Regions from separate parts of the Brucella oryzae genome, predicted to be linked through region 1. Evidence: predicted binding sites of a transcription regulator. Region 1 holds the regulator's gene; each other region holds the start of a gene.

Region 1 (4,196 bases):
TGTGATGATTGCAGTCATGCTCGGAGCCTTGCTGGTTGATCGTGCTGCGATAAGCATGCGCAATCTCGCCATCGCAGCCCTTGCCATGATTGCCATTTCACCGCATGAGATATTAGGGCCGAGTTTTCAGATGTCTTTTTCTGCTACGGCCGCCCTGATCGCGGGATATGCGTGGTGGAGCGAGCGTAATGCAAGAAAATATGTCGGCAAGGAAAGGCGTGGAAAGCCCACTCATAGTTTCGGGGGAAAAATCCTGAAGCCGGTCACTGCGGCGGCGGGTACTTCGCTCGTCGCGGGATTGGCGAGCGGAATTTTTGCCGCTTATCATTTCAATAATACTGCGCCGCTGGGCTTGGTGGGGAACGTTCTCGCTGAGCCTGCAATCGCACTTCTCGTGATGCCATTTGCTGTTTTCGGTCTTGTCCTGATGCCGTTGCAACTGGATTGGGTACCATTGCAGATCATGGGATGGGGTATTTTCGCCGTCAGACATATTGCCGCCTTTGTTGCGGCGTGGTCACCTGACGGCAATCCGGGTGCAATGCCTGCACTCACTCTCGTTTTGTGGACTATTGCGCTTGTTCTGGCGGTTGTTCTGTCGACCAGATTGAAGGCGCTGGCACTCCCCTTCATTGTACTTGGTTTTGCTGCTTTCGTCAGGGAGCCTTTTCCGGACATTGTGGTATCAGAAGATGCCAAGCTGGTGGGAGTCCGACTGACTGATGGGAGATTTGCAGTTAATCGGAGCCGTCCGTCGCAATTTACAGTCGACAATTGGAAAACCGCATATCTGGTCGAAGAATTCATCGCACCGCCATCGGGCAAAAACAGAAAACGAACCGATGTGGACGGATTCGAATGCGAAGATGGATTATGTACGATCAGTTTGCGCGATGGTCGCACATTGGTCTACACAGCAGATGTTGCAATGCAAGAAATCGCCTGTAATATCGGCGATGTGGTCATTCTGGCTGTTCCCGGTAAAGAAGCTTCGTGTGGACGCTCCACGACTCTGAGCATCAGTAAACGCGATCTGGCGTTAAAGGGATCTGTAGAGATAAGACTCGGGAAAGCACCGGAGCAAAACCGAGCTCCTGAGGCTTTATCCATAGTTTCTCCTGAAGCGACGGAAGTCGATGTAACACAGCCAATATTTGATCTGCAACGCGACAGCCGAATAACATTTGCAATCAATACGCCGAGCCGTCCCTGGCATATGCATCGCATCCATTCGCGTCCGGCACGTGGTTTGGCCGAGCGCGAATACAAACCAAAACCCCGCCCGCCCAAAAATGCAGTGAATTGTTCATCCGGCGCAGACCGTAACGCAAATCTCTGCGAATGATAATAGAGCGCTTCCAGTTAAAAGAACCATGCCTTCGCTCAATCTTTTTGCTTTGCATTTTCCTGCGCAAAGCCGTTTTTCACTTTGCTGGAAACACCCTAATAGCGGCGGATCAGGCCAACAAGCTTGCCTTGAACCCGCACTCGGTCGGGGCCAAAGATTCGTGTCTCATAGGCGGGGTTGGCTGCTTCGAGTGCGATGGAAGCACCTTTGCGACGAAAGCGCTTCAATGTCGCTTCTTCGTCATCGACGAGAGCGACCACAATTTCACCGGGATTTGCGGATTCGCCACGCTTGATAATGACCGTATCTCCGTCAAAAATTCCAGCATCGATCATTGAATCGCCTCTAACCTCAAGAGCGTAATGCTCACCCGCGCCAATCATTTCTGGCGGAAGGCTCAGGGAATGCGTCTGATTCTGGATGGCTGAAATAGGCACACCAGCAGCGATTCGCCCCATGACTGGCACAGAGACTGTTGCGGATGTGTCGTCATTGGTCGCAACAGAGGTAGGGCGTGACGGTGAAGGCGGCGGTGGTGCTTTGCCCAGGCTGCCTTCGATAACACTGGGAGCGAACTTCTTTTGTGCGTTGAGTCCCGGAGCAATAGAATCCGGCAGACGCAGGACCTCAAGTGCACGTGCCCGGTTTGGCAGCCGACGGATGAAGCCACGCTCCTCCAGAGCGGTGATCAGACGATGGATACCCGATTTCGAAGCCAGATCGAGCGCTTCCTTCATTTCATCGAACGACGGTGGAATGCCCGTTTCTTTTAGACGTTCATGAATGAACAGCAGAAGCTCGTGCTGTTTACGGGTTAACATGCGCGACACCCTCCCGGCCAAGAATTGAGAAAAACAAAACCAGAACGAACACTATATGTTCCAGTCTTGTTCTGCAATGGTTTTAAAAGCATTAACGCTCAAGACGAGATTGAACGGATTGTTTCAGGACGGGCGCATCATCTATGCGCTACTTCAGATACTGATCCGAATAACATATATTCTATCGTGAGTTAGATCAGTTTTCTCATGCTTTAGTGATGGCAGATAACATGCTGAATCTAGAGCATAAGGACACGACAATCATCGCCGAGAGCGGCTGCGGGAGCGTTCTCGTCTCTGATGAGAAGCGCTTTTGAGCCGACGAGTGCCGAAAGCATAGACGAATCCTGAACTGGAAATGGCTTCGCTATCAGTGTTCCGTCCGGAGTTGATTCGACCGTGGCTCGGATATAATCGCGGCGGTAGTCATTCGCAGGCAGGACAGTGCCCAGTTTTGCAGGCCGGATATCGGCGTCGAAGTTAGTTCCGGCAAGCTTGGCGACAAGCGGTCGAAGAAAGACGAGGCTGCAGACGAGGCTGGAAACAGGGTTGCCGGGCAAGCCTATGATATGCACGATTTTGCCGTTCACGCTGATGTGTCCATACATCAGGGGCTTACCCGGCCTCATGGCGATCTTCCAGAAATCGAGATTAACGCCCAATTTTTGAAGCGCGCCGTGCACAAAATCTCGGTCACCGACCGACGCGCCGCCAATCGTAACCAGAATGTCGATGCCGCTTTGCAGGCTATCTGCTATTGCCTGTTCAATCTTGGCAGGATCATCTGGAATGATTCCTTTGTCTTCCGGGCTGCCGCCAGCCCGCCTGATAATTTCAGCGATTCCGACGCTGTTCGATGCAACAATCTGGTCCATTCCGGGTGTTTCACCCGGCGCGACGAGCTCATCACCGGTCGCAACGATTGCCGCCTTTGGTTTTTGAAATACATCGATTCTCGCATTGCCGCTTGCAGCGGCTAACGATAGGGCGGCGGCGTCCAGCTCTCGTCCGCTCGAAATGACGACGTTACCGGGCGAAAAGTCGAGGCCCGCGCGACGTATATGCCGTCCTGGCTCTATTCCTTCATGAACGGTGAGCCGGTCATCCGAACGCTCGGTGTGTTCTTGAATGACAATTGTGTCTGTGCCTTTGGGCAGTGGCGCGCCGGTAAAAATGCGGACCGCCTGTCCGATCCCCAATTCGCCTTCGAATCGATTGCCTGCTGCCGATTCGCCGATGATGTCGAACTCAACAGGATAAGCGATGTTCTCCGGGGCGATCAGGGCATAGCCATCCATTGCCGAGCCGTCGAAAGGCGGCTGTAGAAAATGTGCCAACACAGGTGTTGCAACCACGCGCCCACCTGCATCCGACAAAGCGATTTGCTCTTTACCGTGCGGTTCCGCAGACTTCAGGATGCGGGCCAGTGCTTCATCGACCGGGAGAAGGGACATGGTGTTTCCTCTCGAACTGAATTGTGGACCCGTTTAGAGCATAAAGCCTGTCTGGAAGAATTGATCCAGAACAAGGTTCAGCGATTATGCCGTCCAATCACCGGATTTGCCGCCGCTTTTTTCGGTAACGCGGATGCCGTCGATCTCCATATGTTTGTCGATGGCTTTGGCCATGTCATAAATGGTAAGACATGTGACGGAAACGGCGGTGAGGGCTTCCATTTCCACGCCAGTGCGCCCTTTGAGCTTGGCGAGTGCGCGAACGCGCAGACCGGGCAGTGCCTGATCCGGTTCGATTTCGACAGAGATTTTGGTCAGCATAAGCGGATGGCAGAGGGGAATCAGGTCAGCAGTCTTTTTTGCCGCCATGATGCCTGCCAGACGCGCGGCGCCAATGACGTCACCCTTCGCGGCATTGCCTTCCAGAATGAGCGCCAGCGTTTCCGGCTTCATTCTGACCGATCCTTCGGCTACGGCTTGGCGTTCAGTTTCATCCTTCGCCCCAACATCCACCATATTGGCAGCACCGGTCTGGTCGATATGGGTGAGCTTGGACGTCATCGATCAGGCCCT
Region 2 (4,196 bases), on a different contig from region 1:
TGGCCGTTTTCCTGCCGCTGCCAGCCGACATAGGGCGTGCCGTCATATTCGACAGTGAGCTTGTAGCGCGGCACTGCCTACAGAACCTTCGTGACCTGTGCACCACGCAGAAATTCCTGCGCAGGCAATGGCTTGCCGCCGGAGCGCTGCAGCGTGACGAGCCGCACAGCACCCTCGCCGCAGGCAACCGTCAGGCGATCATCCAGCACCGTGCCCGGCGCGCCCGAACCTTCGCCCAGCGTGGAGCGCTGCAACTTCACGCGCTCGACAGCGCCATTGATTTCCATCTCGCACCACGCGCCCGGAAAGGGCGACAGGCCGCGAATGGTGTTGTGCACATCCGTTGCCGGCTTCGACCAGTCGATGCGCGCTTCGGCCTTGTCGATCTTGGCGGCATAGGTGACGCCGTCTTCCGCCTGCGGCTGCAAAGCAAGGCTTTCGCGTTCCAGCGCGCCCAGCGCGCGGATCATCAGGTCGGCGCCGATCATGCTCAGGCGATCATGCAGTTCGCCTGCCGTCATGTCGGGCGTGATCGCAACCTTTTCCGCCATGGCGACAGGCCCGGTATCAAGCCCCGCATCCATCTTCATAATCATCATGCCGGTTTCCGCATCGCCCGCCATGATGGCGCGCTGGATGGGAGCAGCGCCGCGCCAGCGCGGCAGCAGCGAGGCATGGCCGTTATAGCAACCAAGGCGCGGCGCATCCAGAATGGCCTGCGGCAGCAACAGGCCATAAGCCACGACAACCGCAACATCAGCCTCGAGACTTGCGAAAACGTCCTGCTCTTCCGCACCCTTGAGGCTCTTCGGCGTGAACACCGGAATGCCGAACTGTTCGGCCTTTTCATGCACCGGCGACTTGGTCAGCTCCAGACCTCTGCGGCCTGCCGGGCGCGGCGGCTGCGTATAGGCGGCAACGACCTCATAACCATGACCGATGATGGCGGTGAGGATCGGCACGGAAAATTCCGGCGTCCCCATGAAAACGACACGCATTAAAGCACTTTCTTCGATGCCCGCTGGCTGGCGAGCTTCTTGAACTTCTTGATAACCATATCGCGTTTCAACTTGGAAATATGGTCGATGAAGAGCACGCCGTTCAGGTGGTCGATTTCATGTTGCAGGCAGGTGGCCATCAATCCATCGGCCTCCATGGACTGCGGCTTGCCGTCGGCATCGAAATAATCGACCTTGACCGTCGCGGGGCGCTCGACCTCCGCATAATAATCCGGGATTGAAAGACAGCCCTCTTCATAGGTACTGCGCTCGTCGGAGGACTGCACGATCGTCGGGTTGACGAAGACATGCGGCGCCTTCGGCTCGCCTTCCTTGGCAAGGTCGATGACGAGCATACGGATCGGTTCCCCCACCTGAATGGCGGCAAGGCCGATGCCCGGCGCATCATACATGGTGTCGAACATATCGCTGGCGAATTTGCGCAATTGATCGTCGAAGCGTTCAACAGGCGCGGAAACCTGACGCAGCACGGGATCGGGAAGGATGATAAGCGGTTTTACAGACATGGGCTTTCACGTAATGGGTCGCGCGAGAATCGTCAATTCCACATTGCAAAATGTTCTTGTTTTGATCTCATCAAGGCGTCACGAATCAGTTAAGCTCCCTTCATGGAAAATCAGAACCTCTTGAATGAGCCGCTTCTACAGCTCGGCGCCACGTCCTTCACGCTCGGCAATATCCTGCTGGCGGGCATCGTCGTGCTTGTGCTCTGCCTGTGCGTTTTTCTCATTGCGGCGACACGTTCCGCACGGCTTCGCGCGGTCGCGGAAGCGCAGGCGGAGGACCGTGCCCGCGACGCGGAATTTCGCATGGCGGAAATCCTGAAGGCACAAGCCGAAATGCAGGGCCGGATGCAAACCATGGCGGAAGTGTTCGGCTCGCGGCAGGCCGAACTCAACCAGTCGATCCGCGAACGGCTCGACGGCATGACGCACCGCATCGGCCAGACCATGACCGAGCAGACCCGCTCGACGCATGAGAACCTTGCCAAATTGCAGGAGCGCCTTGCCGTCATCGACACGGCGCAGAACAATATCCAGTCGCTCGCCGGACAGGTGGTGCAGTTGCAGGCGATCCTCGCCAACAAGCAGACGCGCGGCGCTTTCGGCCAATCACGGATGGAGGCGATCATTGCCGACGGCCTGCCACAGGGCGCTTACGAGTTTCAGGCGACGCTTTCCAACAGCACCCGCCCCGACTGCTTAGTGCGGATGCCCAACAACGCGCCCTCTTTGGTGATCGACGCGAAATTTCCGCTCGAAGCCTGGAATTCCATGCGCGAAACGGAACAGCCGGAGGCGCGCAAGGCAGCCGTCGCCCAGTTCCGCCGCGACATGGAAGTGCATATCAAGGATGTCTCAGACAAATATCTGATCCCCGGCGAAACGCAGGATACGGCCTTCCTGTTCGTGCCGTCGGAATCGATCTTCGCCGATATTCACGAGCATTTCGAAGCTCTGATCCAGCGCGCGCACCGGGCGCGGGTGGTCATCGTCTCGCCTTCGCTGCTGATGCTGTCGATTCAGGTCATTCAGGCAATCCTGAAAGATGCCCGCATGCGCGAGCAGGCGCATGTCATTCAGGGCGAAGTGATCCGGCTGATGGAAGATGTCGGCCGCCTCGACGAGCGCGTGCGCAAGCTGCAAACCCATTTCGCACAGGCCAACAAAGATATTGACGATATTCTTGTGTCTTCCAACAAAGTGACCAAGCGCGGCGCAAAAATCGAGGCGCTGGAATTCGGCCCTGCGCCCACGGAGGAACCTTCACGCCCACAGGCCAGACCGACCGAACCGGGTCAGCTACGCCTGCGCGTAGTGGATGAGGATTGATCCTGTTTTCCCTCGTCCATCGAGACGGTGCTACGCACCTCCTCAGGATGAGGGAAACGCGTAGGCCCTATCAACTATTGTCTGACTGGCCGGTCCGAATGCCCCAGATCGCGTTCCGGCCAGACGAGATCACGCACGCGCTGCTTCAACACCTTGGCTTCGGGAAAGCCGCCGTCGCGCTTGCGTTCCCAAATGAGTTCCTCCCTGCTATCCGGCATATGAACGCGGATTTCAAACACTCCACCCGTGCCCGGACGCAACGCCACTTCACCTAAGTCCTGCCCGAAAGTCTGCAACAGTTCCTGCGCCATCCACGCAGCACGCAGCAGCCAGCTGCATTGGGTGCAGTAGGTGATGGAGATATCCACTGCACCCTTCATCTTATTCAGACTCTGCCGCCAGCACGCTGATAAGCACTTGTTAGCTGCACCGCCAACATTGCGGATAAAAGCTTTTCCATTTCCGAAACGTCAATCCGGCCTTCAGCATATGCAGCGTCAGCAGTATCTAATGCCTCGAAATAAGGCACCCTGTTTTCTACAATTTGTTCTGGAATAGCAGGAGAACCTGGAAGAATAGCATCCAACTTAACACATAATATTAAATAAGATAAAGTTCTTGAAGTCCGGCCATTTCCATCCGAGAAGGGATGTATCCAATTTAAGCGCCACATTACATATGCCGCCAGATGGATCGGGGTGGCTGTTTCCCAATTAGTATTCACATACTCGCAAAGATCTTCAACCAACTCAGCCACTAGATGCGCAGCAACTGGTTGATGTTTACTGCCCTGAATCTCGACTCCCGCCGGACGAAAATTTCCCGCATATCCGCTGAGTTCTGCAAGCGCCTCGCGTTGTAAACTTAAAATCAATGATACGCGAAGCTTGAATTGCTTTCGTTCGATAGCCTGAGCCACCACCTGCATGGCAACGTCAAATTGACGCAAGCCATTTCTAGCTTCCGTCTCCGCCTTTTTTTGAGGATCAGTTATGATCTCTGCTTCTAAAGCCACACTGTGACGCTGGCTTTCTGCTCCCCCACCCATAGCAAAAAGCTCCCCCAATTTACCGCAAGACTGATTTTAGTTTATCAGCTTGATCATCGATCATAGCTTTGGTGATCAAATCATTCTCAAATTTCGTATTGCCATAGGCAAAACTACGCCGTTGCTGCTCTCGATCTTGTGTCGACTGTTTTATTGTCTTGGCAGCCTCGATAAGTATTTTTAATGCGTCCGTCATTGCTAACCCCCTGATGCTTAGCCACATCATATCAGCCAAATCACATACCGATGGTTGCTCGATTTCGGCCAAAAATCCAGCAACAAATGATAATCTACCTT
Region 3 (4,115 bases), on a different contig from region 1:
GTTCATCGGCTATGCCCGCGTCTCGACACGCGGCCAGGACCTCGACGCGCAGCGCGCCGCCCTTGGCGCGGCTGGCTGCGTCCGTATCTTTGAGGAAAAGGCGTCCGGAGCGAAGCGGGACCGGCCCGAGCTGGCGCGGATGCTCGACCATCTGCGCGCCGGCGACGTGGTGACGATCACCAGGCTAGACCGCCTCGCCCGATCGACCGCCGACCTTCTGGCGATCGCGGAGCGGATCAAGGAGGCCGGCGCTGGCCTGCGATCGCTGGCAGAGCCGTGGGCCGACACGACGACGCCGGCCGGGCGCATGGTGTTGACCGTGTTCGCCGGCATTGCGGATTTCGAGCGCAGCTTGATCGTGGAGCGCACGAGCGCCGGCCGGATCGCGGCGAAGGCGCGGGGTGTGCGGTTCGGCCCCTCCCCTACCCTGTCGGCCGAGCAGATCGCGCACGCCCGCCAGCTCATCCATGACGACAAGAAGCCGGTGGCGGAAGTCGCCCGGCTTCTGAAAGTGCATCGCGCCACCCTCTACCGGGCGCTAGATGGTGTGCCAGCGAAGTAAAATCGCGGGGGGAATGATTACATGCTTGCAGGCAATCATGTTTGCCCTGCCCTCTCCTCTCGGCATCCGACTCGCGCCGAGATAGAGCGCGAAACGCCAGCGAGAGCACTGAACTGAATCCCGCTATTTCAGCGGCTTGGATTCAAGGGCTTGCAGAATCAGACAAATCACCGCTTACTTGTAAGTATGAAGCAAAACACAGAAAAGATTCGGAAGGACGTTGCCGCTCATAGGGCGCGGCAGGCGGCCGCCGGTCGTGTGGCGCTGAATACCTACGTTCCGGGTGATCTTGTCGAAGCACTTGATCAGATCAAGGAACGCCGAGGCGCGCCGGGTCGCGCGCCGCTTATCGAAGAAGCGTTGAGGCTACTTATCGAGAAGGAAACGAGGGCATAACGAAAAACCCCTCGCCGGTGGCACGGCAAGGGGTTTTTGGATTTCGGAACGGCTAGCTTTGGGGCCAACCACAAACCTGTCCCCAACATAGCTCGTTACCACTAACCCCGCAAGACATGCGTTTTGCGGGAACAGTGAAATTTTGTCCGTTGTCCAAGCCGTCATGCCCTCCCGAACGGAAGGACGAAGGGCATATGTTGAGGACGCAAATCGCGGCCGCGATCGGCTGCGCGCGTGCGAACGCGCTTGATGAAATCATGCGGGAGGTCTGGACGCGCTACAGCGCCGGCCAGCTCTCCGAGGAAGACGCCGGCGCGCTTTCCGCGCTCGCCCAGGAGCGCCGGGCGGCGTGGCGGGGATCGGGACAGGTTGCGCTTGGCTTGGTCTTCCCTCCCCCGGCCGCACGATGCCCGACGCCGGTTCGCCGGCACAGCCATTTCAAGGGCCGATCGGAGGGCCGCATATGGCGGCCGACGACGCGCAAGGACGTGCAGGCGATTTTGAAGGCGGCCGAAATCTACAACGAGGCCGGCTTGCACCAGAAGGGCGAGCGCAGCGGCCCGCTAGGATCGGTGGCGCTGGACGTGCTGCGGCTGTTCGTCAACTTGATCGACTTCCGCACCGGGCGGCTTGAGCCGGCAATTACAACGATCATGGACCGCTTGGGCCGCTCACGCGATACGATCGTGCGGGCGCTGAAGAACCTGCGGGCGCATGGTTTCATCGACTGGCTGCGGCGCTACGAGCCGACAGGGAACGAGGGGCGCGGCCCCCAGGTGCAGCAGGCGAGCAACGCCTATCGCCTGTCCCTGCCGGAAAAGGCCCGGCAGTTCCTTGGCCGGTTCGGCAAGGCCCCTCCCCCGCCTGCGGATCATGGACAGGATCAGCAGGCATGGAGCGAGGCAATCGACGCTTACAGGAAGGCCCTGCCCCTCGATGAGCGGACGCAGCTTGACGCCGGCGACAGCCCGCTAGGTCAGGCTCTTGTGAAGTTGGCAAAGACCTTCATGAAACGTGAGTCCGATAAACAGACTGAATCCCCCTCTAGTTCTATTCTTTATATAAAAACATAAGCGGTCGCCGCTGTTCGGGCCGCTCACGCGGCCCTGCGGCGGTTCCGGCCCGCGCATAGGCGGGCCGGCAAGCGGCACCCTCAGAGCAAAATCCGCAATGCTTGCGCCTGCGGTCACCGTCCTATGGGCTTTCGAGAGGGAGCAAGGGGCAAGGGCTGCGCTCAATATGAGATCATGTAAACATGCTTGCATGTAAGCGCAAATTGTGCGATTGTTGTTTCGTACGATACAAAAGAGGCCGCCATGTCCCCCGCCAATCCGACCGCGAAGACCTATGCTGCGCTGAATCGGGCGTTCGATTTCTTCAATGACCGGCTTTTTGGCGGCGAGCTGCCGCCCTGCCTCGTGACCTTGCAGCGGAAGAACAAAGCCTATGGCTATTTCGCTGGCGGCCGGTTCGGATCGAAGGACGGCGCGGAGATCACCGACGAAATCGCGTTGAACCCGTCGCACTTCAAGAGCCGGACGGACGAGCAGAGCCTTTCCACCCTCGCCCATGAGATGGCGCACCTTTGGGAGCACCATTTCGGGAAGCCCTCGCGGAACGGCTACCACAACAAGGAATGGGCGGCGAAGATGCACGCGATCGGCCTGCACCCTTCCGACACCGGCCGACCTGGCGGGAAGGAAATAGGCCAGTCATGCAGCCATTACATCATCGAGGCCGGCCCCTACGCCCGTGCTTTTGCGGAGCTGGCCGCTCAACCTGACTTTTCAGCCCTCTATGTCGAGCTTTGGGACGACGCCGACGCCCGGAAGAAGCGCAAGGCGAAGTCGGCCAGCAAAACCCGCTACACATGCCCGAACTGCGAGCTTCACGCCTGGGCGAAGCCGGGCGCGCGCTTGGTTTGCGGGGAGTGCGACGAGCCTATGGCGGCCGAGGACGGCGACGACGATTAACCGCCCATAAACATAAACATGCTTACATGCTTGCGAGAAAGCATGTAGGTTTCCTTGCATGAAAGGATGAAACCATGATTACAGTAGCGTTCTGCACGCAAAAGGGCGGGACCGGCAAGACAACGATCGCGACGGCGCTTGCGGTCGCGGCGCATCAGGCCGGGAAGAAATCCGCCTTGCTCGACCTCGACCCTCAGACGAACGCCGTCAACTGGTTTGACCGGCGAGAAGGCGATGGCCCTGACGTTGCCTCGATCCAGCCCGGCGCTATCCCGCGCTCCTTGGACGCCTATCGCGGCCTTGGCATGGATTGGGTGTTCATTGATACGCCCGGCAAGATGGACAGCGCCTCGACCGAGGCGGCCAAGCACGCCGACATGGTGTTGATCCCGACCCAAGCGCAGATATTTGCGATCGACACCTTGGAGCCTCTAAAGCGGCTGCTCGACATGGCCGGCAACCCCCCGGCCTTTGTGGTGCTAAATCTCGTGCATCCGAACGCCGGGGGTAGGGCGGCCGACGACGCCGCCGCGATCACAGAGCGTTTCAACGTGCCGGTCGCGCCCATCCATCTGTCGCGCCTGAAAGCCTACGAGGATGCGCCGGCCCTGGGGCAGACGCCGCAAGAGCTGGAACCGCAAGGACGTGCCGCCCAAGAAGTCGCCGGCCTGTTTAGCTTCCTTTCAGAGCAGGCAAGCATGATTACAGGTAAGCATGAAAGGATGAAAGCATGAGCCGCAAGCCTTCCCTTCTGGCGACCGCGATCAAGACGGCGGAGTCGCCGGCGGCCGAGCCAGCAGCTCCCGCCCCTTTCGACACGCCGACCGAGCTGAAGCGGTCGGCTCGCGGCCAGCAGTCGGCCGGAACCTACGTTCCGCCGTCGCGGGCGAACAAGAGCGCCAAAACGCATCACCTGCCGCCGGCCTATTGGGAGACGCTGGAAGAACTCAGCTTCCGAACGCGCGACGACAAAGGCAAGCGGGTTACGCAGGAGCGGCTTGTGGCCGAGGCGCTGAACCTGCTTTTCGCGAAATACAATTTTCCGGTCGTTCGAGAGGATGGGGAATAGCGGGCAAACATGCGTACAGGTAAGCATGTAACCATCCGCCCCCGGCCGAGCGGGCCGGCCGGGGGCTACCGCCGAGCTAGTAGGCGCTTGAAACTATAACAATATGCACTATAGT
Region 4 (4,196 bases), on a different contig from region 1:
AGCCTTGTGCGCTCTATGGTCCGCAACTGCGAACAAAGACGAAGCGGATCATAATAAGTAAAATTGGTTGAAACGACGATACTGTCGTAATCCGTATCTATCGACCGGATCAAAGCCGTATTGGCATCGCTTGCCACGTCGACACGATAGGTCTCTCCAAGAATGAGACGAAGGCGTGCAGCCGCCAGTTCATCCTCATCCACGATGAGAATTCGGGCGACCTCATCCTTGTCAGCATAGTTACCGCCCATTTTACTTGCCAGCAGCGTTTCCACCTCTGCATCGGCAACTGTGCCCGTTCGTTGGAAAAGCTCATCAGAGACCAGTTTCAGCCGCGCCAGGCTCTTCACACGCGACAATAGCTGAAGATCGCTGACAGGCTTCGACAAAAAGTCGTCGGCACCCGCTTCAAGGCCGCGAATCTTGTCCTCGGCACTATCAAGCGACGTCACCATGACAACAGGAATATTGGACGTGCGCGGATCGTCTTTCAATCGACGACATACTTCAAAACCGTCCATTTCCGGCATCAATACGTCGAGAAGCACGACGTCGATTTGCCCACCCAGGCAAATCTCTATGGCATCCGGCCCGTTAAAAACCGTAACAACTTCATAATATTCAGAGAGCAGCCTTGCCTCGAGGAGCTTCACGTTGGAATCCACATCGTCAACGACGAGAATTCGTGCTGTCATGATGCCCCTCGCCCTATTTTCCGCTAAGCGTCGCCCAGATAGGATTTAATTGTTTCTATGAAGCGCGGCACCGATATCGGCTTGGATATATAAGCTTCACAGCCTCCCTGCCGAATACGTTCCTCGTCCCCCTTCATGGCAAATGCCGTTACAGCAATAACTGGAATATGCCGCAAGTCGTCGTCGTCCTTCAGCCATTTGGTAACTTCCAACCCCGACACCTCAGGTAGCTGTATGTCCATAAGAATCAGGTCAGGCCGATGCTCGCGCGCGAGGTCCAGTGCCTCAAGCCCGTTTCTCGTCCTGATGGTCTCATATCCGCTAGCTTCGATGAGATCGCGAAACAACTTCATATTCAGTTCGTTGTCTTCGACAATCATTACGCTTTTCGGCATCGAAAATTCCTTGGTCTTATTCCCTGTAGCAATCCGGCATTCGCTCGATTTTCTTCTCTACCTGAAGGGTCCCACTTTTTAGACTGCGAATAGTCTAACCTCATTTCGTTGATGAAAGGCAAATAATTCCATTGTTCCTCGACAAGTCGATCGTTACACATTCGGCGATGCAATGAAAAAGGCGGAGACACCACATGAGAGCGCTAATGAGCCAAGCAGATGCAGAAGCAATCGCTATTGAGGCGTTGGCATGGCTGGCGCAGGACAAAGATCTGCTGCCTCGCTTTCTCTCACTCACAGGCATAGAGGCCACGTCAATCCGACAGGCCGCATTAGAACCCGGTTTTCTTGCCGGTGTGTTACAGTTTTTTCTGGCACATGAGCCCACATTGCTGCGCTACTGTGAGGAGGCTGGTCGTGATCCAGCAACAATCGAGAAAGCCCCGTCATATTTGCCTGGCGGGCTGCATCAGCATCTTTAATGAAAATCTCAATTTACAAATTAAAAGCCCGGCAAAGCCGGGCCTTTTGGTAATTATTCAGCAGCAGGATTTGCCGCAGAAACCTCGGCTTCATTCGAAACAGACAGAACGTTCAACTCATGCGGTTTACCGTCGCGCGCCGTCCAGGAGATCGACTGGCCGGGCGTAAGGCCAATCAGAGCGGTGCCGATAGGCGTGAGAATTGAGATTTTTCCTTGTGCAATATCTGCCTCGCCAGGGTACACCAGCGTCACCCGGCGTTCTTGCCCATCATTGGAACGAAACTCAACCGCAGACCCCATCTGAATCACGTTCTGCGGCAACCGCTTTGCAGGAACGACTTTCGCGCGGTCGAGTTCAACCATCAATTCCTCGGCGATCTCCTCGAGACGTTCCGAAACATTGGTGGCCAGCCCCATCAAGCGTTCATAGTCGATTTCGCTGACAACAATATTGGGCTTCTTGCGATTTTTTCCGCTCATGGCGAGTGCTCACTGCTGTTAAAAGATAATAGTCTCCATGCTTTTGGGGCACGAAGCTGTTCAGATTGATTTTGGTGAAAGCGCTTATTTGAAATCCGCTATTGAACAAGCGGCGTACCGTCCCCCGGAGTCCCCCTGCGCTAGGCAGAACTCGAGGGTAGCTATCCCGTGATCGGATGGACCCGATGGAGTATGGATGCAAAACGGTTATTCATGATGCTAAACTTGGTGATATTCCCGCCAATGTCAAGTGTAAGACCAACTGATATCGTATATTCATGTGGCACTCCGACCTTTCGATGCTATAAATCGATGTTCCTTTTATGTTCATCATACGGTTCATCCTCATGGTTGACACAACTGCACCCAACAGGCCGGAAAAAGGCGTGTGCCGCGATTGCCTTTCGCCGCAGAAATCGGACACGGTCAGGCGATGTCATGCGTGTGGCAGTCCTCGACTTCTACGTCATAAAGAACTTTATAGATTATCTCTGGCCCATATAGATTGCGACGCCTTTTACGCTTCTGTCGAAAAGCGGGACAATCCAGAATTTCAAGACAAGCCGCTCATCATCGGTGGTGGGAAACGCGGTGTTGTTTCAACTGCCTGCTACCTTGCTCGTATTCACGGCGTACGATCCGCCATGCCGATGTTCAAGGCGCTTGAAGCGTGTCCAAATGCTGTTGTAGTCAAGCCTAACATGGAGAAATACGTTCGCGTTGGTCGCGAAATACGGCAGATGATGCGCGATCTGACACCGTTGGTCGAACCTCTGTCAATCGATGAAGCTTTTCTGGATCTGAGCGGTACAGAACGCTTGCATAAGGCGCCACCTGCCATCGTTCTTGCCCGCTTTGCCAAGCGAGTAGAAGACGAAGTTGGAATCTCGGCATCTATAGGGCTCTCCTATTGCAAGTTTCTCGCCAAGGTTGCATCAGATATAGAAAAGCCGCGCGGATTTTCCATCATCGGCAAAGCAGAAGCACTGGCCTTTTTGCGGGGCCGACCGGTCAGCACGATCTGGGGCGTCGGCAAAGCCTTTGCAGCCAAGCTGGAGAGCGACGGCATTCGTTTTATTGGCCAGCTGCAGGCGATGGAAGAAGGAGCGCTCATGAAGGCCTATGGCACTATGGGCCAGCGTCTTTATCGTTTGTCCCGGGGCCTGGACAGTCGCAGGGTCGAGCCAGACCATGGCATGAAAAGCGTTTCAGCAGAGACGACATTCAATAACGACCTGTCGGACGCAAACGATCTTGTTCCGATCCTTCGCGCGCTCGCCGAAAAAGTCTCGCGACGACTTAAAGCAGGTAAATTAGCCGGGCGCACTGTGGTTCTGAAGCTAAAAACCCACGATTTTAAATCACGGACGCGCAATCGACAGCTATCCGATCCGACCCAGCTTGCGGATAGAATATTCCGCCAAGGATTACAACTTCTTGAGAGGGAACTGGATGGAACACGGTTTCGACTGCTAGGAATTGGCGTTAGCGAACTGTCCTCAAGTGAATGCGCCGACCCGCCCGATCTTGTCGATACCCAAGCAACCAAACGTGCCGTGGCCGAAAATGCCGTAGACCGATTGAGAAACAAGTTTGGATTAAGTGCTGTCGAAACAGGCTACACTTTCTCGAGAGGCAATCTGGCTCACCCTCAAACGCCGTCTGATCGAGATGAGCAGCCCTGAAACTAGAGGATGCGAATAAACCTCTGTAGAAATTTTCTACATTTGCCTCTAACGGCTTGACGAGGCCGATCTCTATCAATATTGGAACGGACCAAGGTGCTGCTAACTGATTTGGCAACAGCTGTACGGATGGCCTCGTGGCGGAGTGGTTACGCAGAGGACTGCAAATCCTTGCACCCCGGTTCGATTCCGGGCGAGGCCTCCAACATTTATCCTAATATATTCAATGAGTTATGCGGCTTAGCGCCAGTATTGGATCCGCTAGCCTTGCCGCATCATGCTGCAAATTAATTCCCATAAATTACAAAGGGTTACAAAAAAGTCTGGCAAATCCGTGCGACATGCTTGACTCTGTTTGTCTTGCGAACAAAATGAGAACATCGGAAGGCGGATCAATGACATCACAGACATGCTTGGTGGCGTGTATCGAAACGTCCCGGCAGGAGTCTTCTGTACG

The links. Region 1 encodes LexA, which represses DNA repair genes until DNA is damaged. Its sites were predicted from a motif close to TGTTCNNNNTGTGTTCNG; they were not measured.
Positions count from the first base shown of each region.
Region 2: JNC70_RS18890 (DNA recombination protein RmuC) is a predicted target of LexA. The motif match lies at 1,577-1,594, and genes of this name have one in related genera.
Region 3: JNC70_RS21780 (SprT-like domain-containing protein) is a predicted target of LexA. The motif match lies at 2,236-2,253, and genes of this name have one in related genera.
Region 4: JNC70_RS00515 (DNA polymerase IV) is a predicted target of LexA. The motif match lies at 2,368-2,385, and genes of this name have one in related genera.

Region 1 covers NZ_JBHEEO010000008.1:156,238-160,433, reverse strand. The annotation lists gene JNC70_RS11075 (ComEC/Rec2 family competence protein) at 1-1,345, shown strand, start outside; gene lexA (transcriptional repressor LexA) at 1,444-2,169, opposite strand; gene JNC70_RS11065 (molybdopterin molybdotransferase MoeA) at 2,409-3,623, opposite strand; gene moaC (cyclic pyranopterin monophosphate synthase MoaC) at 3,708-4,184, opposite strand; gene trpC (indole-3-glycerol phosphate synthase TrpC) at 4,188-4,196, opposite strand, start outside.
Region 2 covers NZ_JBHEEO010000023.1:5,531-9,726, forward strand. The annotation lists gene truA (tRNA pseudouridine(38-40) synthase TruA) at 1-74, opposite strand, end outside; gene fmt (methionyl-tRNA formyltransferase) at 78-998, opposite strand; gene def (peptide deformylase) at 998-1,525, opposite strand; gene JNC70_RS18890 (DNA recombination protein RmuC) at 1,628-2,851, shown strand; gene JNC70_RS18895 (Rdx family protein) at 2,926-3,231, opposite strand; gene JNC70_RS18900 (Fic family protein) at 3,237-3,899, opposite strand; gene JNC70_RS18905 (hypothetical protein) at 3,919-4,095, opposite strand.
Region 3 covers NZ_JBHEEO010000036.1:11,481-15,595, reverse strand. The annotation lists gene JNC70_RS21795 (recombinase family protein) at 1-562, shown strand, start outside; gene JNC70_RS21790 (ribbon-helix-helix protein, CopG family) at 749-958, shown strand; gene JNC70_RS21785 (helix-turn-helix domain-containing protein) at 1,153-2,031, shown strand; gene JNC70_RS21780 (SprT-like domain-containing protein) at 2,275-2,931, shown strand; gene JNC70_RS21775 (nucleotide-binding protein) at 3,006-3,665, shown strand; gene JNC70_RS21770 (chromosome partitioning protein ParB) at 3,662-4,000, shown strand.
Region 4 covers NZ_JBHEEO010000001.1:106,475-110,670, forward strand. The annotation lists gene JNC70_RS00495 (PleD family two-component system response regulator) at 1-695, opposite strand, end outside; gene JNC70_RS00500 (response regulator) at 719-1,090, opposite strand; gene JNC70_RS00505 (DUF3572 domain-containing protein) at 1,285-1,572, shown strand; gene rnk (nucleoside diphosphate kinase regulator) at 1,626-2,054, opposite strand; gene JNC70_RS00515 (DNA polymerase IV) at 2,402-3,739, shown strand; tRNA gene JNC70_RS00520 (tRNA-Cys) at 3,871-3,944, shown strand.